DNA from 2 places in the Bacillus paramycoides genome. Region 2 is predicted to be linked to the other one. Evidence: a T-box and tRNA genes for the amino acid it is inferred to sense, from the RefSeq annotation. Region 2 holds a T-box; the other holds one or more tRNA genes.
The links. The T-box of region 2 lies ahead of AAG068_RS16600 (tryptophan--tRNA ligase). A T-box ahead of a tRNA ligase gene usually reads a tRNA of that ligase, here a tRNA-Trp.
Positions count from the first base shown of each region.

Region 1: it encodes a tRNA-Trp, which carries the amino acid that the T-box ahead of AAG068_RS16600 (tryptophan--tRNA ligase) is inferred to sense. The anticodon was not compared.

Region 1 is NZ_CP152427.1:742,531-748,577, forward strand. It holds rRNA gene AAG068_RS03715 (23S ribosomal RNA) at 1-385, shown strand, start outside; rRNA gene rrf (5S ribosomal RNA) at 489-604, shown strand; tRNA gene AAG068_RS03725 (tRNA-Val) at 610-685, shown strand; tRNA gene AAG068_RS03730 (tRNA-Tyr) at 694-777, shown strand; tRNA gene AAG068_RS03735 (tRNA-Gln) at 789-863, shown strand; tRNA gene AAG068_RS03740 (tRNA-Lys) at 868-943, shown strand; tRNA gene AAG068_RS03745 (tRNA-Leu) at 958-1,038, shown strand; tRNA gene AAG068_RS03750 (tRNA-Gly) at 1,068-1,142, shown strand; tRNA gene AAG068_RS03755 (tRNA-Leu) at 1,159-1,247, shown strand; tRNA gene AAG068_RS03760 (tRNA-Arg) at 1,251-1,324, shown strand; tRNA gene AAG068_RS03765 (tRNA-Pro) at 1,335-1,408, shown strand; tRNA gene AAG068_RS03770 (tRNA-Ala) at 1,425-1,497, shown strand; tRNA gene AAG068_RS03775 (tRNA-Ser) at 1,518-1,610, shown strand; tRNA gene AAG068_RS03780 (tRNA-Ser) at 1,665-1,757, shown strand; tRNA gene AAG068_RS03785 (tRNA-Met) at 1,785-1,861, shown strand; tRNA gene AAG068_RS03790 (tRNA-Asp) at 1,865-1,940, shown strand; tRNA gene AAG068_RS03795 (tRNA-Phe) at 1,949-2,024, shown strand; tRNA gene AAG068_RS03800 (tRNA-Thr) at 2,034-2,106, shown strand; tRNA gene AAG068_RS03805 (tRNA-Trp) at 2,113-2,183, shown strand; tRNA gene AAG068_RS03810 (tRNA-Ile) at 2,194-2,270, shown strand; tRNA gene AAG068_RS03815 (tRNA-Asn) at 2,281-2,355, shown strand; tRNA gene AAG068_RS03820 (tRNA-Glu) at 2,357-2,428, shown strand; gene AAG068_RS03825 (CBS domain-containing protein) at 2,560-2,979, shown strand; gene AAG068_RS03830 (DUF3965 domain-containing protein) at 3,274-4,425, shown strand; gene AAG068_RS03835 (hypothetical protein) at 4,654-4,992, opposite strand; gene AAG068_RS03840 (SH3 domain-containing protein) at 4,998-6,047, opposite strand, start outside.
Region 2 is NZ_CP152427.1:3,214,841-3,233,317, forward strand. It holds gene AAG068_RS16505 (NAD(P)H-dependent oxidoreductase) at 1-382, shown strand, start outside; gene AAG068_RS16510 (DUF1292 domain-containing protein) at 533-811, shown strand; gene AAG068_RS16515 (pyruvate kinase) at 855-1,928, opposite strand; gene AAG068_RS16520 (XoxI protein) at 2,194-2,670, shown strand; gene AAG068_RS16525 (hypothetical protein) at 2,741-3,673, shown strand; gene AAG068_RS16530 (hypothetical protein) at 3,724-4,434, opposite strand; gene AAG068_RS16535 (SDR family oxidoreductase) at 4,772-5,530, opposite strand; gene AAG068_RS16540 (putative ABC transporter permease subunit) at 5,589-7,247, opposite strand; gene AAG068_RS16545 (ABC transporter ATP-binding protein) at 7,240-7,965, opposite strand; gene AAG068_RS16550 (hypothetical protein) at 8,053-8,247, opposite strand; gene AAG068_RS16555 (DUF3796 domain-containing protein) at 8,427-8,786, shown strand; gene AAG068_RS16560 (helix-turn-helix transcriptional regulator) at 8,774-8,977, shown strand; gene AAG068_RS16565 (tubby C-terminal domain-like protein) at 9,033-9,995, opposite strand; gene AAG068_RS16570 (YjjG family noncanonical pyrimidine nucleotidase) at 10,168-10,878, opposite strand; gene AAG068_RS16575 (phosphotransferase family protein) at 11,059-11,991, opposite strand; gene AAG068_RS16580 (tyrosine-protein phosphatase) at 12,079-13,101, opposite strand; gene AAG068_RS16585 (GNAT family N-acetyltransferase) at 13,277-13,999, opposite strand; gene AAG068_RS16590 (DUF2785 domain-containing protein) at 14,123-14,962, shown strand; gene AAG068_RS16595 (NUDIX hydrolase) at 14,980-15,426, shown strand; gene AAG068_RS16600 (tryptophan--tRNA ligase) at 15,435-16,433, opposite strand; T-box leader at 16,477-16,684, opposite strand; gene AAG068_RS16605 (AI-2E family transporter) at 16,843-17,964, opposite strand; gene AAG068_RS16610 (GlsB/YeaQ/YmgE family stress response membrane protein) at 18,028-18,276, opposite strand; gene AAG068_RS16615 (GNAT family N-acetyltransferase) at 18,404-18,477, shown strand, end outside.

The sequences.
Region 1 (6,047 bases), 2.5 Mb from region 2:
CGCATCCTGGGGCTGTAGTCGGTCCCAAGGGTTGGGCTGTTCGCCCATTAAAGCGGTACGCGAGCTGGGTTCAGAACGTCGTGAGACAGTTCGGTCCCTATCCGTCGTGGGCGTAGGAAATTTGAGAGGAGCTGTCCTTAGTACGAGAGGACCGGGATGGACGCACCGCTGGTGTACCAGTTGTTCTGCCAAGGGCATAGCTGGGTAGCTATGTGCGGAAGGGATAAGTGCTGAAAGCATCTAAGCATGAAGCCCCCCTCAAGATGAGATTTCCCATAGCGTAAGCTAGTAAGATCCCTGAAAGATGATCAGGTTGATAGGTTCGAGGTGGAAGCATGGTGACATGTGGAGCTGACGAATACTAATAGATCGAGGACTTAACCATATAATATGAAGCAAATGTTATCTAGTTTTGAAAGAATACAAAAAAACTTGTTGACTTTCAAAGTTAAATAAGTTATAATGATTCTTGTCTTAAATGAATACAGTCTGGTAATGATGGCAGAGAGGTCACACCCGTTCCCATACCGAACACGGAAGTTAAGCTCTCTAGCGCCGATGGTAGTTGGGACCTTGTCCCTGTGAGAGTAGGACGTTGCCAGGCAAAATGGAGGATTAGCTCAGCTGGGAGAGCACCTGCCTTACAAGCAGGGGGTCGGCGGTTCGATCCCGTCATCCTCCACCATATATGTTGGAGGGGTAGCGAAGTGGCTAAACGCGGCGGACTGTAAATCCGCTCCTTCGGGTTCGGCAGTTCGAATCTGCCCCCCTCCACCATTCTTAATTAATGGGCTATAGCCAAGCGGTAAGGCAACGGACTTTGACTCCGTCATGCGCTGGTTCGAATCCAGCTAGCCCAGCCATTAAGAGCCATTAGCTCAGTTGGTAGAGCATCTGACTTTTAATCAGAGGGTCGAAGGTTCGAGTCCTTCATGGCTCACCATTTTAACAAAATATGCGGGTGTGGCGGAATTGGCAGACGCACTAGACTTAGGATCTAGCGCCTTTGGCGTGGGGGTTCGACTCCCTTCACCCGCACTTTTAATAAAATAACTCATACATGTCTTGCGGAAGTAGTTCAGTGGTAGAATACAACCTTGCCAAGGTTGGGGTCGCGGGTTCGAATCCCGTCTTCCGCTCCAATTTCCAATATGACATGCCGGGGTGGCGGAACAGGCAGACGCACAGGACTTAAAATCCTGCGGTGGGTGACCACCGTGCGGGTTCGACCCCCGCCCTCGGCACCATATGCGCCCGTAGCTCAATTGGATAGAGCGTTTGACTACGGATCAAGAGGTTAGGGGTTCGACTCCTCTCGGGCGCGCTTTTATTAACGGGAAGTGGCTCAGCTTGGTAGAGCACCTGGTTTGGGACCAGGGGGTCGCAGGTTCAAATCCTGTCTTCCCGATTTTCCCAAAAAACATGGGGCCTTAGCTCAGCTGGGAGAGCGCCTGCCTTGCACGCAGGAGGTCAGCGGTTCGATCCCGCTAGGCTCCACTTTATTTATTATATGTCTCGGAGGTATACCCAAGTTCGGCTGAAGGGATCGGTCTTGAAAACCGACAGGCGGTGAGAATCGCGCGGGGGTTCGAATCCCTCTACCTCCTCCATTTTCTTTTTAAATGGTTTAGACATAAATAATATAATATTTCTTTTTCCTTCATGGAGGTATACCCAAGTTCGGCTGAAGGGATCGGTCTTGAAAACCGACAGGCGGCGAGAGTCGCGCGGGGGTTCGAATCCCTCTACCTCCTCCATTTTTTCTAAAGTAAATATTTTATCATCGCGGGGTGGAGCAGCACGGTAGCTCGTCGGGCTCATAACCCGAAGGTCGCAGGTTCAAATCCTGTCCCCGCAACCAAATGGTCCCGTGGTGTAGTGGTTAACATGCCTGCCTGTCACGCAGGAGATCGCCGGTTCGACCCCGGTCGGGACCGCCATTTATGTTGGCTCGGTAGCTCAGTCGGTAGAGCAGAGGACTGAAAATCCTCGTGTCGGCGGTTCGATTCCGTCCCGAGCCACCATTTTTTTATGCCGACTTAGCTCAATTGGTAGAGCAACTGACTTGTAATCAGTAGGTTGGGGGTTCAAGTCCTCTAGTCGGCATCCTTTAGGGGCATAGTTTAAAGGTAGAACTGAGGTCTCCAAAACCTCCAGTGTGGGTTCGATTCCTACTGCCCCTGTAAAGTATATGGGCCTATAGCTCAGCTGGTTAGAGCGCACGCCTGATAAGCGTGAGGTCGATGGTTCGAGTCCATTTAGGCCCACCATATATATTATTCCGCAGTAGCTCAGTGGTAGAGCTATCGGCTGTTAACCGATCGGTCGTAGGTTCGAGTCCTACCTGCGGAGCCATGGCCCGTTGGTCAAGTGGTTAAGACACCGCCCTTTCACGGCGGTAACACGGGTTCGAATCCCGTACGGGTCATAAAAAAAAGAGTCAGCATATTGCTGACTCTTTTTTATTGTGCGTTCATTCTCCTTTATCAACTGATTTTCCTGAAATAAATAAAGGGATTTAGGAAAAGCTATGGTATGTATAAAAAGGAGGAGATACAAATGACACGAGTGAGAGACTTGATGAGCACTCATATTGTACAGTGTACACCGTTAGACAATGTATATGAAGCCGCTGTAAAGATGAAAGAAGAATCGATTGGATTGATCCCAGTTGTTGAAAATGAACAAGTTGTTGGTCTTGTTACGGATCGAGATTTAGTTGTTCGAGGAATTGCTGAAAAACATCCTGGATCTAATAAAATTACAAATGTAATGACAACAAACATTGTTTCAGTTTCTCCAGATGATCCTATTGAAAAGGCTACAGAGTTAATGGCACAGTATCAAATTAGACGATTGCCAGTAGTTGAGAGTGGTCAACTCGTTGGGATGTTAGCACTAGGAGATTTAGCTATAAAAGAATCGGCAGATGATCAAGCGGGATTTGCTTTAAGTGAAATATCAGAGCATACGGAATGAAGTGAGACTTTAATTAGTGGAATAAGTTACGTATAAAAATCAGATACATTATTCTAGTATATAGGGTTAAGCTAATATGTTAGCATGATGTATCTGAGCCATTATATAATAAGTATACAGTTAGCAATTTCGACAGTTTATTTAAATTTGTCATTCCTAATTTTAAATAAGAGAAAAAATGATATACTGATAGATATAAGTATTATGAGGGATTTCGAATATAACAATATTTATTATTAATGATTTAATAATGGATTAATATTTCCTATGTAGACAAAAGGGAAGGGGAATTATATGAGGGTTATACAGCGCGATCCAAATTGGAATTTGGTTACAGATACATATATAGAACCAAATAATTTCGCTGAATTATTTTCTTTACTTGTACCTTGTCATCCAAAAGGTGAAGGGAAAGAAAGAACTATATTAGTGTGGAAAGAAAAAGAATTTTATAAAGAAGAAAATTTAGCGGCATTTATCGTATATGGAATGGATAAAGCAAAAAATTTACCACAGTTTCATAAAGATGAAATTCCAACTTTAGTACGTATTCTTCGTTTATGCCAAGAGATTGGCTGGTATGAAGAAGCGAATACTTTTATGGTAAATCAAGGCCTAGCTGAGTTTGTTCACACTTCATTGGAATATGAAACGTGGGATCTTTTGACACAAGCGGTTGCTTTAAACTATTTAATTATTAAATATCGTATTGGTGAATTAACTGATGAAGATGTAGAAATTTGGGATAGAGTTAAATTTAATGAGAAATGTATAATGGACTGTAAACATCTATTATCCCATAAAGAAGTATTAGAATTTACATTCTTTTATATGTGTAAGAGAGCTAAATCTCTATCAAAAGAGCAATTAAATAGTGATATGATGAGTCTAGCAATGTATTGTAATACTTTTGTATATGACTTATATACACATGACTTATTACGAAAATATCGTAAGTGTACAGACTTCCTATCATACTATGGACCTAGTCAAGCGGTGTTAGCTTGTCAAAGAGCTGTACTTTCTCAAATTTCAGATCGATTAGACCCACTCAAGACTACTCATGTAGATGATTATCTATATGTAATGAAAGATATGATGGAGCACATGACGATAGGAATAATGGATCGATATGATCATTTCATCGGAAAACTATTATCATATGTGCCATTTTTCGAAATGATTCAAGTTCCACAACATGCGTATTATTGTGAAGAATTATTGTATATTTGTAAGGGCATTGAATATAAAGAAGAAATATTACGCAATTATATATTTATACAATTACATGATTGTTTACCATCATTCTTTAAACTATTTCTTAAAAATAAGCGTTATGCAACGATTCATGATATTCTGTTCTATTGGTGTGATGATGAACAAAGAATGAGCTTAGAGAAAAAATATAATCTTAGCTTTATTTATGAAAAATATGCTTGCGGATAAAGAGCATTTTCTATATAAATTAAAAAGGATCTCAATTGTGAGATCCTTTTTAATTTATATAGAAAAGTAAGGAGAATGTAATTAAGACGAGAAATAACATTCCATAAAGGAGAAATTGTGCCGTATAGCTTCCTTGTATACCAAAAAAAGTATTTGTTTTTTTGTATAAATTCAATATATATTTTAGCGGATTATCTTTGAAAGATTGATACACAGTGTCTCCTCTTTCTAAGCTTCTTGTTCGTGTTTTTTGTTATTAGGAACATGAATGTATCTAGCTATGAATAATAAAACAGCCATAAAAAATACAGGAAATACGGTAGATAAATAAAAACCATTACTAATAATATTTGCTATTAGGGCACTTAATAGAAAGATGGCATTATAAATATGGGCAATTTTTTGTTTTAGTTGAACTTGAAAAGATTCCATCATAATTTCTAAAGCAACAAAAGCAATGATAATAGACAGAAATACAGTATTTGTATTGTAAATGATTAAACAACAGATTAAACCTAAAAAGGCTAAGTATTCAATTAAGAGAGGTATATTGATATTGCGTGGCATACAATTTACCTAACTAAATATGGCAGTGGGTTTACTGCATTTGTTTTTTCAAAATTCCATTCTCCATTGTGTAATTCAAAATGAAGATGTTGCCCGTATGAATGACCTGTGTTTCCCATATGACCTACTAATTGTCCAGCTTGTACTTGATCACCAGCTTGTACAGTGCGATCTTTCATGTGAGCATAGACTGTTGTATATAATTTCCCGTTTATTTGATGGGCGATGAACACAACATTGCCATAGCTAGCTGAATAATATGATTTCACAACTTTACCTGCCGCCGCCGCTTGGATAGAGACGTTACCTGGAGCTGCAATATCTATACCATAATGCATTTGTTCCCAGCGCATATCAAAGGTTGAGCTAATTTTTCCTTGTGTAGGGAATTTGAAAACTGCTGGAATGGAAGTAGGTTGAGCCGTTTGAGCTTGTGATTGCGTTTGGTTTTGCACCACATAATGTTTTGCGACATATCCGTACCCTGTACCAAAACGAATTTTATACCAAGTTCCTACAGTTTCTACTACTTGTAATTGTGTACCATTTTGTAATGAACCAAGCAGTGCACTACTTGTACTAGCGTTGCTACGTACATTAAGTTTAGGTGTTGCAACTGTGTATTTCGTATTATTTTGAACTGTGAGGCCTTTCACTAAAGCCTGTGAACCATTAGAAACGAATGCTTTTTGTACATAACCTGTTTTGCCATTATGTAAAATTTTATACCACTCGCCTTGTTCTTCTTCAATGGTAACGAATTTCCCATTTGGTAATACATCTAAAATTGAAGATTCTAAATTAGGTTCAGAACGAACGTTTAATGCATTGGCATTAACGATATATTGATTATTAGATTGAAGTTTGTTTTTTAGTAGAATAGAATCTTTTTGTACGTAACCTACTTTATTATTAACAGACACTTTATACCAACCATTAGTTGTTTCAAGTATGTTCACTTTCGTATTAAAGCGAATTGTATCAATTGATGAGCTATTTGCGTTATCTTTTGTATGTAAGGCTACTTGATCAACTTTTACATATCCAGTTTTCAC
Region 2 (18,477 bases):
TGCAGAGTATATTAAACATATGATGAACGATATTATTGGATTACCTGAAGACACTCAACAAATTAGATATGAATTCTTCAAAAAGTTCCAGGAAACAGATTTTAACTTATTACAATCCGATCGTGCTGTATTTGATTGGGCATCTAAGCAAACTTATATTGCTTTAGGTAATATGATGACGAGCGCAGCTCAAATCGGTATTGATTCTTGTCCAATAGAAGGATTTGATAAAGAGAAAGTAGATTCTTTACTTCGTCAAGAAGGCATTATAAAAGACAATAATCTTGAAGTATCAGTTATGGTTGCCTTTGGTTACCGTAAAGAAGAGCCAAAGCGTGATAAAACAAGACAGACTATGGATACAATTGTTGAATGGATTTAGTAAGATAACACGCGCTCCTTATAGCTGTATACGCATACTAAAGAAGTAGAATTTGATTTTTCTTATGTATGAAATTGATTTTTCATGGAAAGATATATTAGTATGTATGCAGTTTAAACGCTCTATTTATTAGAGCTGGACAGGAGGAGAATGAATATGTCTGATATTGAAGTTGGCGAAGTGTTTACTCTTAGTGATGAGAATAACGAAGAGCAAGAAGTAGAAGTACTTGGAGCAATGGATGTCGAAGGCGCAGAATATATTGCCGTTGCCTTTGTGGAGGATATCCAAACCGAAACTGAGGAAGACATTGATATTTTCTTTTTAAAAGTAGAAGAAGATAGTGAATTCTCATACATTGAGAATGATGAAGAGTTCGAAAAAGTATCTGCTGCGTTTGAAAAGATTTTGGATGAGCAAGAAGAATAGAATGAAACACAAGAGGACGGATGCATATCCGCCCTCTTTTTATTTATCCCGCATCCAAAGACTTATGTAGCAATTCCAGTACATCTTTCATCACAAAAGGACCGTCTTTTTTCACATGTTCCGCAAATTCTGAAACGAGACGTAATGTTTTTACACTTTCAATCGGATGCTCGCCTGACGCACTTTCAGCAGAAAGCATAACAGCGTTCGTTCCGTCGAGTACAGCTTGGAACACATCAGTTACTTCAGCTCTTGTTGGAATAGAATGATCTACCATAGATTGAAGCATTTGTGTCGCTGTAATAACATATGTATCCGTTCGATTACATTCCTGAATCATCATTTTCTGCAAGAGCGGAATAAATTGATACGGCAACTCTACTCCTAAATCCCCCCTTGCAATCATAATTCCATCTACTTCTTTACATATATCTTGAAAATTCTCGATTGCTTCCATCGTTTCTATTTTAGCAATTAAATTAGGAGCAGTTTCTTTATGCCCTTTTATAAAATCCCTTATTTCTTTTATATGGCTAGGTTTTCTCACAAAAGAACACGCAATAAAATCGACTTCCTCTTCTAAAAGAAACTGAATATCTTTTTTATCTTTCTCTGTAATAGCCGGTAAACTAACGCTTGCCCCTGGTAAGTTCACCCCTTTATGTGAGGAGATATTACCACCTGTTTTCACCTTTGTTTCTATTTTTTCCGTACTTACCTTCTCAACGATTAACTCAACTTCACCATCATTAATTAAAATTCTACTTCCAACTTTCACATCATTCGCAATTCCTTCATAATCAACACTTGCTTCTTCATTGCTCCCTGTAACTGGTTGCGTATGTAAAAGAAAAGAATCTCCCGCCTGAAGTGTAATTTGTTCTCCTTTTACTTCACCTAATCTTATTTTAGGGCCTTGTACATCACCTAAAATTTTAATAGAATCATCTAACGATTTGACTAAACGAATGATATCTTTATGACTTTCATGCGTGCCATGTGATAAATTCAACCTTACTATTTTCATGCCATTGTTTATTAACTGCGCTAACGTTTCTTTATTATTACTTGCTGGCCCAATTGTACAAATCCGATCAATTGTCATTTTTGTCACCATCCTTATTCTTTAGGATTGCCACATAAGCTTAAAATAACAGAGAAAATAAATAATAGATTTAAATTTACACGAATTTTATAAAGTTAAACCTTTTTCCTTTGCTGTATAAGCAATTAAAGATATATTCGCTTTATTGAAAATGAAGAAATGTTGAATCAAAAGTAAAAGAAAAGTTAAGTATGGGACAAGTTATTGAGAGTTTCAAAATTTTCATATATTGTATGAATTGAGTTCGAACTCAAAATTAAAAAAGGTGGGAAAATTAGTGAATATGAAAAAATCTTTATCGGTGACAACTTTAGGGTTAGCGGTTTTAAGTTTTGGTTTTACTAATAACGCAAGTGCTTCAGAGGTGGGCACTGCAGACAAACAGCCCGTTTTGGTTAACTATGATACTGTTCAATCAGCAAAAACATCTAATGTTCCTAGTTGGACTGTTGCAGCTGCACCTAAGAATGACTCTAACATTGGCGTGTATACTCCCTTTTTTGGTAACCCATATTCAGTTGCTAAATCGAAATCAACTACGATCGAAGACTATATTTATGCAAAAGCAAGAACTTTCAATGGCGATGGCTCGTTAGTAAATACAAAAAGTAATAGTGCAAAAAAATCATCTTTTGTAAGTGCTACAGCAACCAATACAAGCGTTTATTATGGAGATGATTACGCTATTGGTAATCATACCTATAAATTGAGTGGTTATAATGATGTGAACCACGAAACAAAAGCTTCCTGGTAAGAAAGAGAAAAAGATATGCAACTTGCATATCTTTTTTCTCTTATATTTTAAATAGATAGAGGTGCTATTTATGAAACGCATGTATATTATTATCAGTGTTGTACTTATTTCATTAATTATAATTTATGTTTTGTCCCATACTTCAACCATACAACCGCATACATCTCCTAAAGAAAATAAGCGAGAGCAACAAGCCAATACTATTTCTTATGGATTGAAAAATACTAAAGGTCAACATATTAACAATGGTAGTGAAATCACTATTGAAAATAATAAAATAAATGTATCATTATCATTCATACATAATGTTGATGAAGACCGAAAATACGGATTAATTGTCCTAGAAGATTACGAACAAAAACCTTTTAAGATAGAAGAAGTTGCTAATGAAGTATTACACTATTCTTTTAATATGAAACCGAATAGTTCAATTACTACGAAAATCTCTTTACACCCTTCTCCTAATGCAAGTGAATTAACCTTTTTAATCATTAAAAAACCTGAATATAAATTAAAAAACAATGACTTAAATAAGGCGGTTATATTAGAAGAGATCCTAAGTATGCGATACTCAATAAATCCTACTCAGGAGGGAAGCGAAAATACAAAGCTCACCTTTATAGATCCAAATGCTATTTTAAAAGATGATCTGTATGAACCATTATTTGTTACGAACAATGAAGAGAACTTACAAACTGTCTTCTCTGAAAAAGAAGGCGAACAATTAACCTTATCAAACGGTAATGAAACAAAAGATGAAATGACCTACGCAATCGTGGCATTTAAAGATTGGGAACAAGTAAAAATATTTAACAATAAAAAAGTCGTTTATACTGCGGTTGCACCTGAAACGAGACAAATTTTCAATTTCACATTACCTTCAGTGGGTCAAGAAAGTAATTTTCAGTTCGTCGCTTTTCCATTTCCTTATAAAACTAGCGAAGAAGATTATGTCAGTCAACAAGCATTCGGTTCATTTCGTATCGTAATTGAAAATAAATAGACTTTTACAGAAAACATAAAAAAGCCTACTTACACAGTAGGCTTTTAAAACTACGAAAGTTTCGTTAATAACTGAGTTAAATCTTTTTTCGTTTTCGTCGTTAATGACTTCATTTTATTAATATCTATCTTTTCTTTCTCCGCTCCTACAATTAACGGGTACATACTTTGTCCAATTGTTTCATATTCAGCTGGGTGTGATGCTTCTAGCTCTTTCTCAATCACATCCCACTTTTCATTTATTTGTTTTCCAAGTTTATTTACTGTTTCTAATTTCGGATTGGCAGCTAATTGCTTGTCTAAGCTATCAACTAGTGCAGCAACTTCTTTTACATTTGTTTTCACAGCTACGCTTTTCTTCGGATCTTTCGTTGTTTTTCCGTTTGCGTTTGTACTTGTACTTTGATCTGTTGTTTTTCCGCTTGTCGTTTGATCTTTCGTTTTTCCTGTCGTTTCTTTTTCTTTTGTTTTCACATTCTCATTTTGAGTTGACGTTTTACCGTTACTTTCTGTTCCTGATGATTCTTTCGTATTTTTTGCATCTTTATCTGTTTTTTCATTTGAAGAAGTATTTGTTTCTTTTTCAGTATCTTTTGTTGTTTTTGACGCTTCATCTGCACTTGTCGTTTTTGCTTCTCCTTCATTTTGCGCTGTTACTTGCTCTTTCTTTTCTGTCTCTTTATCTGCTGATGGACTACAAGCTGCCATAGTAAGCATTGTACCAATTGTTATCGATGCGATAGCGACCTTTTTCATTTTCATATAAATCCCCCTATGTTTACTTTATTTATCCTCCCCTTTACGATTCGATTTCCCCTTAAAAAATCCCTTTTCATACGAATCACCATCTTTCCGACAGTAATCTTCATAATAATACGTACAAAAACTGATAAATCAATTCGAATATTCGAGTTTCTTCTACTTCATTTTCCTTCTCTCTAACAAAAGAAAAAGAGTATATTGTCACATGAAGAATTACTATCTTCATATGACGATATACTCTCCTATCAATTTTTTATCTTTCTTGACATTTTATTTAAACAAAAAAATATTATTTTCTTTCATTTTTTGTTTTTCAACATTTGTTAACATAATATATTTATGAGTAACCACCGTTCGAATGAATAACTTGCCCCGTAATCCATTTTGCTTCTTCACTTACTAAAAAAGATATTAAGCGTGCTGCATCCGCTGGTTCTCCTACTTTACCTTGCGGAAACTTCCATACTAAATGATGCTTCAGCTCCTCTGTAATCCATCCTGTATTCGTCGGTCCAGGATCAACAGCATTCACTGTAATCCCCTTCTCCATCGCAACAGGTGCTACTGATTTTGTAAATGCTTCAATTGCTCCTTTCGTTGCTACGTATGCTAGTTCATCAGGCATTGGCCCTAGCGACTGTCCTGAAGTAAGGTTAATAATACTTCCACTCGTTTTCAGTGCATAATGTTTTATAAATAAAGAACTTAATAACATAGTAGCGCGAACATTCACTGTATAATGTTTATCTAACTGTTCTATATTTAATTCCTCAATTCTCGTATGAGTAGAATACGCTGCATTATTAATTAAAATAGATGGATCACCTAAACGTTCTGAGACCATATAAAACAAACGATTTGGCGAATACGACTGTGATAGATTAATTTCTGCCATTTCACAACGAACACCGTAACTTTCAATCTCCTCTTTCAACAAAAAGGGCTCTTTGTCATGCATTCCCCACGGCATCGCTTTATCATACTGAGACCAGTACGTGAAAAAAATGTCTATCCCTTTTTGAGCAAGCACCTTGCATACAGCTGCACCAATTCCATTTAGACGAGTTGCCCCTGTTACAATTGCTATTTTCTTCACCTTTTCTCCTCCATCTATGGATAAATCCTCTGCACGCGAATACAGAGGATCTATCTATTTATTCAATATTTGACAATATACGTTCTGCACCTAATTTTAAAATTTTAATGAAGATATAATTTACAATCGTAAACATTACAAATAAAACAATAAACATTACCCACAGTCCTACTTGAAGGAAGAAGTATAATAAACCTACTCCCGCAACAATAACTAAAGCTATAAAAATATTAGCTAAAAAATTCCACAAAGTTGTATATCGGCTCTTAAATAATTTCTGTTCTGTATCCCAATGAATATCTGCAGTTTGTGCATCCCAGCGTGTACCGATTAAATTAATTAACAGTAACCCGTTCGCACTTAGTAAAAACCACAGTAACATGAATACAGGAGAAATCCCCGCCACAACTGCCATCGTAATACCGAATACTGCTAAAATAATTACATTAATTAACCAAGCAGTAATCGCTTTTGCAAAAAAGATATCCGAAGCTTTTACAGGTAAATAACGATTCACAAACCATGAACTTCCATCACGTGAAAATGATGTTGTTGCGATGACGTTACTTCCCATTAAAAATAACGATGCACAAAGGCCAACACCAATTGCAAGACCTGCTGACTTTGGGTTATCAATATAACCTGTAATCCACTCTAAATTTCCATCTTGCACGAATAAAACAAAAAATAACATAATCGGCATAACGAAAGTTTGTACAATGCAATTTAAGAAAAATTGTGGTGTACGGAATAACGTTTTAAATTCTTTTTTCACATACGCTTTTAAATGTGAACTTTGTACCGTTGATTTCTGTAAGCCTTCTGCTGAAATAACCTCTTTTTTTGCTGTACTCGTTGAAAGTCCAATAACCCCTTTTAAATATGTACGCTCTGCAATGTAATAAAACAACACAAAAAATACAAATGAAATAAGTGCAAAGATTAATACGTATAAAGGTCCCTTCCAATTTGCATTTTCTACTAATGCCACTGCTCCAAAATATGTAGTTGGAAAATAGTTTGTCATTTGTACTAAAAGAGAAGATTGGTTGTTCGCTAGGTAATCCGCAATTGCATCTTCAGAAAACGAACTTTTATTTTTCCACTGTAAAAACACATTAATTCCTACAATAAATAGTATACTTACGATTCCAATAAATATATTGCCTCGATCTTTGTTTTTCGCTATATTTGTATACCTCATAATAACTGTCATCAGTAATGAAGCTAATACTAACGGCACAATCGGGAAGAGTAAGTAAATAAAAATCATGTATATGTAATATGTAATAAATGCACTACTTTTTAACCCGTACGTAATAAAGATTGGTAATAAAATGAATGAACTCATTACGTATTGTGTAATTAATACTGTTAAAAATTTTGCCGAAATAATCTGGGCTGGTTTCAATGGTAACGGCAATAACATTTCAATGTCATTACTATAGTAAAATACAGTTAAAATGTTCGTTATACTCATTAAAAATACCCATATACTCGCAATCGCAAGTCCCATTGCGATAATCATTCCTGGATCTTGCCCTAAATGTATCATTCCCTCATACATTGCGTGCGTGATAGAACCAAATAGTAAAAAGCCGACAAATAAAATGGCTACAAATGAAAATACATACGCCCATCGCTTCTTCTTATCTGTAATAAAATCTGCATAATTTAATTTCAATAATACTTTCGTTAACGTCAAAATTTTACTCATTGCCCGTCATCTCCAAGAACATTTTTTCAAGTGATTCATTGGATTTAAAATGATCTCTCATTTCATCTAAATCCCCTTTAAACTGAAGATTTCCCTTATTAATAATCGCAACGCGGTCACATAATTTTTCTGCCACTTCTAATACGTGTGTAGAGAAAAATACAATCTTTCCTTTATCCGCATGTTCTCTCATCATTTCTTTTAAAATATATGCAGATTTCGGATCAAGCCCTGTTAACGGTTCGTCTAAAACCCATACATCTGGCTCATGCACGAGCACACCAATAATAACGATTTTTTGTCTCATACCGTGCGAGTAACTTTGAATTTGATCCGATAACGCATTGTAAAGATCAAATTTCTTCGCTAAAGACTCAATTCGTTCTTGTCGTACTTCTTTCGGCACTTCATACATATCTGCCATAAAGTTTAAATATTCAATTCCCTTTAATCGTAAAAACATATCTGGGCTATCTGGGACATAACCAAACGTCTTTTTCGCTTCCATCGGATTTTTCATAATATCTATACCGTTAATCGTAATCGTCCCTTTGTCTACCCCATGAATACCAGTAATCATCTTAATTGTCGTTGATTTACCCGCACCATTCGGCCCTAAAAATCCAAAGATTTCTCCGCTAGGCACAGATAAACTTAAATCTTTTACTGCATAGGTAGACCCATTATAACTTTTTGACACATTCGTAATTTCAATCATTACATCCAACCCTTTCCTTAATTACCAAATAACTATATTAACATTATAGCATACTTCTATTTTTAGATTTTTGTATTTTTTCAGTTTTTAACCTTTAAAATAAATATACAAACCTAATCCAACGATTAAAACGACAGCTAGTATAATATAAATCATCGTAAGCCTTCTAATATTCCCCTTTGTCGCTTTACTATAATTTGCATCACCATTTCGCCCAATTAACACCGTCGCCACTACAGTAATGACTACAAGTAATACAACGATCATGATCCAAGTTAACATGCCTTCCTCCCCCTCCTTACAACCATTTTACAATATTATCCTCTTTATTTCGCAGTATATTTCCTCTTTTTACTATTATTATGAAAAGAATTGGAAAACTATTATTACTATACATTTTCACATGTGATATATTTATAACATAAAGAGAATTATTTCTAACATTGAAAGGAGAATCTATCGTGAAAACAACTTGGATAAAATATTTAGGATTTCTCGGTTTCTTCGGTTTCCTCGGCTTTTTTTATGAAAAAGGATTGTTTACTATGTTCTGTTTCTTCTCCTTTTTCACAACATATAGAACGGTTCAACACGATGAACTATTTGAACAAATCGTGAATAAATCGTGCCGCAATGCCTTTATCGTTACATTACTAACTACCGCTATCATTCTGTTTATTGAAATGTTATTTCCAAACCCGGCGCTACAAGAGATTGATATCGCTCTTATTTTCAGTACACTCATTCTTACTTTCGGCTTCTCTATGTTCTTTTACGATAAACCTGTTGATGAAACGGAAGATGCGCCATGGCGTTCGTAACGAAAATAAAAGAATACCGCGCCAAATTAAACATGACACAAGAAGATTTAGCGAACGCTGTTGGCGTACGCCGTGAAACGATTAGCCACCTCGAAAAAGGAAAATATAACCCTTCCTTACAACTCGCTCACGATATAGCGAAGGCACTTTATAGTACGATTGATGAGATTTTTATTTTTGAGGATAAATAAAAAATACCAGCATTCTTTTCACAAAGAATGCCGGTATTTTTCGTGTATACAATGATTACCCATACAAAATCGCATGAAATACGCCTAACAATAAATATTGATCCTCTATATAATTCTCATCATATACATTCATCTCAATATCATACATATCTTCCTCAAGACGAATATTCCATTCTGCGATTACATAGCCGTTTCGTAATAACTTTCCAAGTCCAATTGGAGTTTTGTGAACAACATATTCTTCCCTCTTATATGTAAAGGTAAATAAGAAATTTGCATCTAATAACTTTCCGTCACATATAAGTATTTCATGTTCTGCATCATGATGATCGATGTACGTTACTAAAATCCTTCTTTGACGCTGCCTACTTACATCCTTTGCAATGACGCGAATATTGTCCTTACTATCCTTTATTTCATAAATAATATTACTACCGACTTTCGGAATGAAATCTAGTACTTTCATCAACGTATTTTTATAATAGCCCCGTACTGCGCCTACTTTTTCGCTTTCATTATAAACCTCTATTGACATCGTATCCGCCTTACTATCACACGGTCGTTTATAAGAAAGCTGCATCATTCGCTCTCCTCTTAAGTACTGATCAAACGTCACAGGATATTCTATCGCGCGCAGTTCCTTATTTAGCTCATTCAAATAACGCCCAACGCTTTCTACTAACGCTGTAGTGGATATACGCTCTTGCAGTTCAAATTGCTGCCAACTGGAAGCAACTCTCCACTGATCTTCCTCTTCGTATAAGAATCCAAGAATTACTTCCTCACGATCACTCGTTTCATAATTCAACTGTTCGTTCTGCCCATGTTGCACTTGTTCCATCCACTGTCCTAAATAAATACCAAGCTCTGCAACCTTCATACATGACTTCTGAAAAAGTACGCTGTCACCGACAAGAATCGTTAAATCCCCTTCAATAAAGCCATTTGCATAAGCGGCATACCGTGGCTCATCCTTCTGCGGAATACTTTTGTCTAACTCAAATAAAAACGTTAACATTCTTTACTCACCTCTAGTTGTTACACCGATTATCGATATAAATTGAATGCAACTCAAATTATATCGACGATTTTTCCAATATATCTACCGTAACTCAAAATATATCAACGATTTTTTCGATATATCGACGATTCGACAAAGAATATCGACTTATCGACAAATATCAACACAATTAAAATGAAGCTACCTTTTCTTCAACCACTTCCACAACTTCTAAAATTTGTAGCAGACTCTCCACTTCATAAGTCGGCTTAACATCTGTCCTATTTTCTTTCAAACTCGGATTATACCAACACGTATCAATGCCGTAATCTTTTCCGCCTCTCATATCAGAAGTTAGTGAATCTCCGACCATTAGTACACTTGACCTATCAGTAATTCCAAACTTCTCAAATGCATAATCAAAAATCTCACGTGCTGGTTTTTGATGAGCAACCTCTTCTGAAATAATAATATGATCAAAGAAATTACATAAAGGCGAATTTCCAATTCTCGATTGTTGCACCTTCGTATATCCATTCGTAATAATACCTAACTTGCAATCTTGTAGATTCTCACATAATTGCACTGCACCTTCTATAAGGTGTACTTCTTTCCCTAAGTTTTCAAGGTATACATCGCTAAATTGCTGTGCATCTACTTTTATATTATGAAGGGCAAATAATTGTCTAAATCGATCTACCGCTAATTCACTTAGCGTAATCATTCTATTTTCTAAATCTCTCCATAATCCATTACTAATCTCTTTATAACTTGCAAGATAATCATTATACCCTGTAGGCATCCCGAACTGTACAAACGCATTATGTAATGCGTGTCTTTCCGTTTCAGGGAAATCTAATAATGTATCGTCTACGTCGAATAATATAACTTTGTATTTCATGATGTTCTTTCTCCTCAATTCTATTTCAAAAATTTATTCTCATAGCTTATAAAGTGAAACTTTAATCAGTGGGGGTTTTCTTCATCCCCCACTGATTATTAGTTGAACCAATCGGACTTTTATGGGCAGTTGATCACCCACCTAAATTCTTTGCTCTCGCTGAATTTTGAGGTGGGGGTCTTACTGCCCATTAAAACGGGATAAACTTTTATATATTTCGTGATGGATTGCTTTAACCCGCTCTTTATAGAATACACCTTTATCTTCTATTTTCAAATGTGCTATAAATAAGTTTGCAAGCATGACCGCTGTATCTAATCTATAAAATAAACTAACAATATGAGGAGTAGCGTTAAAGATACTATCATTCTTATATCCATCTTTAAATTCATCCCAACTAACCTCATTTGTTTCAGCTATTCTCATAAGCTCCAGTAATGGGTGACCAATTAGAGCGTTATCCCAATCAACTATCGCTTTAACCTCTCCATTATATCCAATTAAATTGGCCGGTCGAATATCCATATGTAGTAAGCACTTTTCATAATCTGCTGTACTAAGAATATGTTCAATTGTTTTCGTATCTGGAAGTTTCATTCCACAGTTCGTGATTGTATTAAACCCTTCTACCCGTTTCACAATTCGTTCTGCTATATACTTACTAATGAGCTCTCTAATGTTTTGTTCGTAATGTAAATCTTCATTTGGCATACTATGAAGCTTACTAACTAATTCGCCTATTTTGTACGCAGAAATTGGCATATGATCTGTACACACACAATCCAAAATTAAAAAATCAAGTTCGGTAGAAAGATGCAATCCGTGTATCTTTGGCACTGGAATACCTTTTGAATGACAAAACTCAGAGAGCTCTGCTTCCTTTTCTAATGAAATCCGACTATTAAATAAATCTTCATTTATATTTTCTACTTCTCTCTCCCACGGCACTCGAAAAGCTAAAGCTCCCTTTTCTGAATCTCCCCGAAAAACAATATTTTGCACTCCCGTTCCAATCACCTTTAAATTCTGAACAGCCAGTTCCTTATAATCTTGACTTAGTATTGTTGCTAGCTTCTCTTTTAACCCCTCTGCTTTTACACGTGTATGAATCATTTTATCCCCCGGTGCACAACAATCCTCCTAAACAAAATTATAACAACAATAAGAAAAGGAGGCTAATCCAATCAGCCTCCCTCATCATTATTTATCCTCTAACAATAACTCTTTCATTTCCTCTAACGACTCTTTCGTAAAGCCAATTGCTTTTTCAGCATACGCTTCAACTGAACCGTATTGCTTTTTCACTTCATCAATCGCAGCTTGTAAATATTCAGCACGTGCTTCAAACATTGCACCTAATATTACTCTACTTTCATCGTTTTGTAATTTTGCACCTAAAAAGGCCATCATTTTTTCATTTAACTTTTCACGGAAACCGTTACTTAGTAAGTAATCTTCCATTACTGTTTTTTCCGGTACACCTAGTAAAAGTAATAATAGTGCTGAGCCAAATCCAGTACGGTCTTTTCCAGCTGTACAATGGTTTACTAACGGTAAGTTTTCTGGGTTTTGCGCTAAGTTTAAGAAGCTCACGAATGCTTCATTACCACTTACGAAATCTTGATTCATTTTCACAAGATACTCGCCTGGTTTCCCTAACTTAGAAAGGTCACCAACTTGGAAAAATTCATTTATATTTAAATCTTTCGCTAAGTCTTGCATAACTGGTAAGCACACTTGACGAGCACCTGTAATCTCTGGATTCGGCTTATGCTTCACTTCAAAGTCTGTACGATAGTCACAAATTAACTTTAAGCCAGACTTTTGTAAATAGTCGATATCCCACTCTGTTAGTCCTGCTAATTCTTCAGAACGGTACAGTTTGCCCCATTTTACTTTACGGCCATCTGTCGTTTCATATCCTCCCATATCACGGAAGTTAAACGCGCCTTGTAATGGCAATCTACGCTCAGCTACTGTCACTGCTTGTCCATTACTACCTACTAGTCTAAAATATGGACGCTCATTTTCACTTGGGTTTACAAGTGTACATGATGATTCTCCATTTACCGTTGCAAGTAATTCTCCATTTTCTTCAATATGATCTGGCAAAGTACTCCAGTAAATGCGAACTTCCTCTATATTATTTTCCCACTTTATTTGTAACGTATTATCTTCATTTCTTTGTACAGTTGCTTGTAACCCATTTCTTTGCTGCTCCATTCTTTCACCAACGCTTTCTCATATAATCGAATCTTTCTTTATTGTATTATAGGAATATCTATTTTGTCGTTCTCATTTTTCTTTTTATCTTACAAAGAGGCAAAAAGTTCTTTTATTTGTTCATAAGTTGTACACGGATTCCCGTTAAACAAGTTCAAGAACCTTTTTCATCCTCCTAAAACACCCTCACATATCGCTCAGTACAACTTAGCAGCTGACATCCGTCCTTTTCAAAAACATCCTTCATCCACTCATTTTGTACATTTGTCTCGCCAATATAATAAGATGCACCTATTTCTTTTAAGACAAACATTGCTCCTGTAAAGAATGCTGCTTCGTATCCTTTATTTCGCATATTTGGAGCGACTGCGAAATACATGAGTTTTCCTTCTTCTAACGTTCCTCTTTCAATATGCGGAATTACAATTCCTATCGGCCCTTCATTGATACTCGCGGTTAAACAATGTTCTTTCCACTGCTCACCAATTTCTTGTAGCATCATATTTACAAATTGATCATAAGTGACTTGCTCTTCCGTCATTTCGTTCCAAAGAGAATAAAATGTATCTTCTCCTACTTCTTCAATCAGCTTAAAATCAATTTCACTTTCTACATCTTCTACTTCATATATATCCTTAAACACAATCATGTTTTCGGTAACATATTCAAATGAATACGTTTCGAAACATTTTTTATACACATCGTAATTGGGACTTTTTGACGAAATCTCAAAATGTAAGTTTTCTATTCCCTCTTTTTCAGCCTCAGCAACGCAATATTGCATGATTTCCTTTAATTGCGCTTCTGTAAAAGGCTCTGCATTATTTTCTTTTATCATGATAGAAGAAGCATTTCTTCTTATTTTAAAATGTTTTTCTAACTGTTCTATAGTCATCATATACTTCCCTCATCTATGTCATACTCGAATTTCTATTTGTTCTCCTTGCATGAGCAGGATTGTCCTTGAATATATAGAATACTAGAAAACATCGCATCTTTAAAGTGCGGAGGAGGTTCTCCATTGGATATTACAACGTTACAACAACAGTTAGAGCTTATACAACAAAATGACTATACGCAACTGCAACATATAGATATAAATGAGTTAACACTCAACATGCTTCAGTATATCGGAACGACTGATAGTTACGTTCGTTACCAACTTATATATAAATGTTTTGCGCATTTCATTCATCATGAATTCCTTATGGATGATCAGCTAAAATTACTGTTGCAAACTTGTTTAAGTGATGAGTATTTATATTGTGACATTTACTCCCCACATACAGATGGGGTTTTCACACGTTCTTACACTGTTTCGTTAATTGCGTTAATACTCCAATTCGCTAACTCGCACTATTTTTTTACAGAGGAGGATATCGAAGAAATAAAAAACAAACTCATTACATACACAAACTTAGAAACGGATTTTCGAGGCTATATTGAAAATAAAGGATGGGCTCATTGTCTTGCACACGTATCTGATGCCTTTACTGAAATTGTTCACAATTCCTATACGACTTTTGAGTGGTACGAAGAATTAATTCATTGTTTATTAAATAAAATCTTCATTCCATCTGACCTTTTTCATAACAATGAAGATGAACGAATTGTTACGCCGTTACTATCGATGCTATATCATGATTTCCGGCAAGATGAGTTAATTTCAATTATTCATAAAAAAATAAAAAGGCTTCCTCAAATTAGAAAACGCCTTTCGCTAAATGAATATTGTATTTTATGTGCCAACATTAAAACCTTTTTACGCACATTATTTTTCAGAACGAAAGATGACCATAACTTAGCCTTTACTGCACGTAAAACAGAAAGAATGTTAAAAGAACTTCCTAACTATTATTAAATACAAGGAGCAATGACATGGGTTATATTGAAGATATGAGAAATCTAGTAGGCAATCAACCACTTATTTTAATTGGCTCACACGCTATTATATTAAATGAGAAAAATGAAATATTACTGCAGCTCCGTACGGATTTTAACAGCTGGAGTATTATTGGCGGCGCCCTAGAATATAACGAAACGTTAGAAGATGCTTTAAAACGAGAAGTGTTTGAAGAAACTGGACTTATTATTAAAAATCCAGAACTATTCCGTACATACTCAGGGCCAGATTTCTTTCAAATCTATCCAAACGGCGATCAAGTACATGGTGTATTCGTTGTTTATATTTGCCGAGAATTTCATGGTGAACTTGTATGCGATCAAAGTGAATCAAAAGAACTACGCTTCTTTTCACTTGATGAATTACCTAATAATCTTCCTCCTGTTATTGAAAGGATTATTACAGATTATCTAAAAAAATAAGGGAACGCTTAACGTTCCCTCTCAAATCCAATCCGTTTCTTTATTTTTGCTAAATTTACCTTCGCGATTTCTCTTGCCCGCTCAGCACCTTTTTCTAATGCTTCGTATAATAAATTTGGCTCATTCATATACATAGCGTATTTCTCACGAGGTCCGGCTAATTCGCGGTCTACAACGTGAAACAACTCTTTTTTCACATCGCCCCATCCAATGCCAGTTTCATACTTTTCACGCATCAACAGTATTTCATCTTCCGTCGCAAATTCTTTATATATCGTAAATAACGTTTCTAATTCTTTCTGTTCATTCGGAAGTGAGGAGTCTGTTTTAATTTTAAAGATTAACTTTCGTAGTTTTTCTTGTTCTGCAAATAACGGGATCACATTTCCGTAACTTTTACTCATCTTCCTTCCATCAAGACCAGGTAAAATGGCACCTTCTTCTTGTATGACATACTGCGGAAGTGTAAATGTCGTGCCGAATGTATGATTAAAATACGTCGCAATATCACGCGCGATTTCAATATGCTGAATTTGATCTTTCCCGACTGGTACATGAGTTGCTTGAAATAGTAATATGTCAGCAGCCATTAAAATCGGGTACGTATATAATCCCATATTCACTCCTGCATCTAACTCTAAACCTGCTTCTTTATTTTGCTCCACCTTCGCTTTATACGCATGGGCACGGTTCATAAGCCCTTTCGGAGTTAGGCAAGCTAATATCCAAGCTAATTCTAGAATCTCCGGCACTTCTGTTTGCCTGTAAAAAATAACATCTTCACCAAGTCCGAGTGATAACCAAGTAGCTGCTACCTCTTTCGTATAATTACTGAACTTCTCTGGATCATGTACAGCATTTAACGCATGATAATCCGCTATAAAGTACAATGCTTTTCCTTCATTCTTTTTCGACATTTGCAGTGCAGGTTTAATTGCCCCAATATAATTCCCTAAATGCGGGTAACCTGTCGGCTTAATTCCTGTTAACATTATTTTTTCGCTCATCCTAACTCCTCCTTTCCAAAAATAAAAAGAGCCTCTCATCCTTAAAAAGGACGAGAGACTCCCGCGGTACCACCTTCATTAGCTATCATCATAGCTCACTTCAACTTCTTAACGTGAAGTAACCGTCTTTGCCTACTCATTTCAGCTAGAAGCTCTAGAGCCCATTCCATATTCATCCCTTACCGATTTCCACCACACATCAGCTCTCTGAAAAGTTTCGAATATGTACTCTTCTCTTTCATCGCTTTTCGTTATTTTTTACAGTTTATCACATTTCTCTTTTATCTAAAACTGAATTTTCTGTTTAACGAAAACAGAATTGATTTACAATTTAAAAACACAGCGAAATTGCAAATCAATTGTTACTAAAAAAGAGCTAAAACAGAACATTCTGTTTTAGCTCTTTTTCCTACGTATTCAACTTAACAAATCTATACCCGTGTGTCACTAACACTTTTAATATCGCATACCCTGGAATCGCTAAAATAATCCCCATAATACCAAATAAGTTTCCAGCAGTTAAAATGATAAATATGATTGTAATTGGATGAATATCTAACTTTTTCCCCATAACTTGCGGAGAAATAAATTTACCTTCTGCTAATTGTACAACCATCATAACGATAATTACTTTTAACACCATTGCTGGTGAGTCAATAAACGCAATAATTAAAGCTGGTGTAATTGCGATGATTGGCCCTACGTACGGAACGATATTTACAATCATCGCTAAAATTGCAAGCAGTACCGCATATTTAATACCAATAATAAGGTAACCAATTAATAGCATAATTCCGATAAACAAGCTAACAATAATTTGCCCTCTAATATACGAGCTAATCGCATAATGCATATCATCTAGTATTCTCATCGCTGCTGGCTGTCTTTGTTCTGAAATAAACTTTAAAAAGTGATTCGGTAATTGCTCACCATCTTTTAAAAGGTAGAACAATATAAATGGAACCATTACAAATGTTAAAACGACCTCTGTAATAGTACTTAAAAATCCAGTTACATTTCCAGTTACTGATGATAACGACTTCGTAAAATCAACTGTGTAGTCTTTTACCATACTCGCTACATCGATATTTAAATTCTCCTGAATTTTTCCTAATAAATTACTTTCTCCAAATCTACGTGCTGCTCTCTCAATTTCATGACCGAAATACGGTAAGTTATCTATTAATGCATCAATTTGATCTTTAATAATAGGAATAACCGTCAAGACTAAAAATACAAATAATCCTATTACTATTAAATATATAGAAGCTATCGATACAATTCTTGATACACCTTTCTTTTCGAGAAGCGAAACGAATGGATGCAAAATATAAAATAGTACACCCGCTAATAATACCGGGAAGAAAATTGTCTTTAAAAAGACGATAAACGGTGTAAAAACAAATGATATTTTTGTTAGTAATAAAATATTAATGAACAATAGTGCAAACCCAAGTAGCACTGCTAAATAATTGTGTTCTCTAAAAAACTTTTTCAACTTATCTCTTTTTCTTATATTTAATTTCTCCAACGAAACCACCTCTTCGAAAGATGAAAAGCCCTTATTCAGGGCTTTTCGTCATAATCTATATCTCTATTTCTTTGCAGCTTTCACTACAAATGATACAATAAGAATTAATACAATTGCACCTAATAATGCTGGCACAACATGAATCCCACCAAATGATGGCCCAAAAGATCCAAATAATCTACCACCTAACGAAGCACCTAATAAACCTGCGATAATATTTCCAAACATACCACCCGGAAAATTTTTACCCGTTATAGAACCTGCAATTGCACCTATAATAGCACCAACTATTAATGTGATAATCCATCCCATTTTTAGTCCTCCATTTCTATTATGGTGTATTTCTTTTTCATACTAAATTATTATGTAATTATTATATCCAAAAAAGAAAAATCTTGTCAAATCTATGAAAATAAAGTCTACAAGGAGGTTTTACCCTATGATTCAAAAATTAATAACAACTTCCCGCAACACCGCTACTTCTATTTTAAACATTCAAATACCCGCTTATGA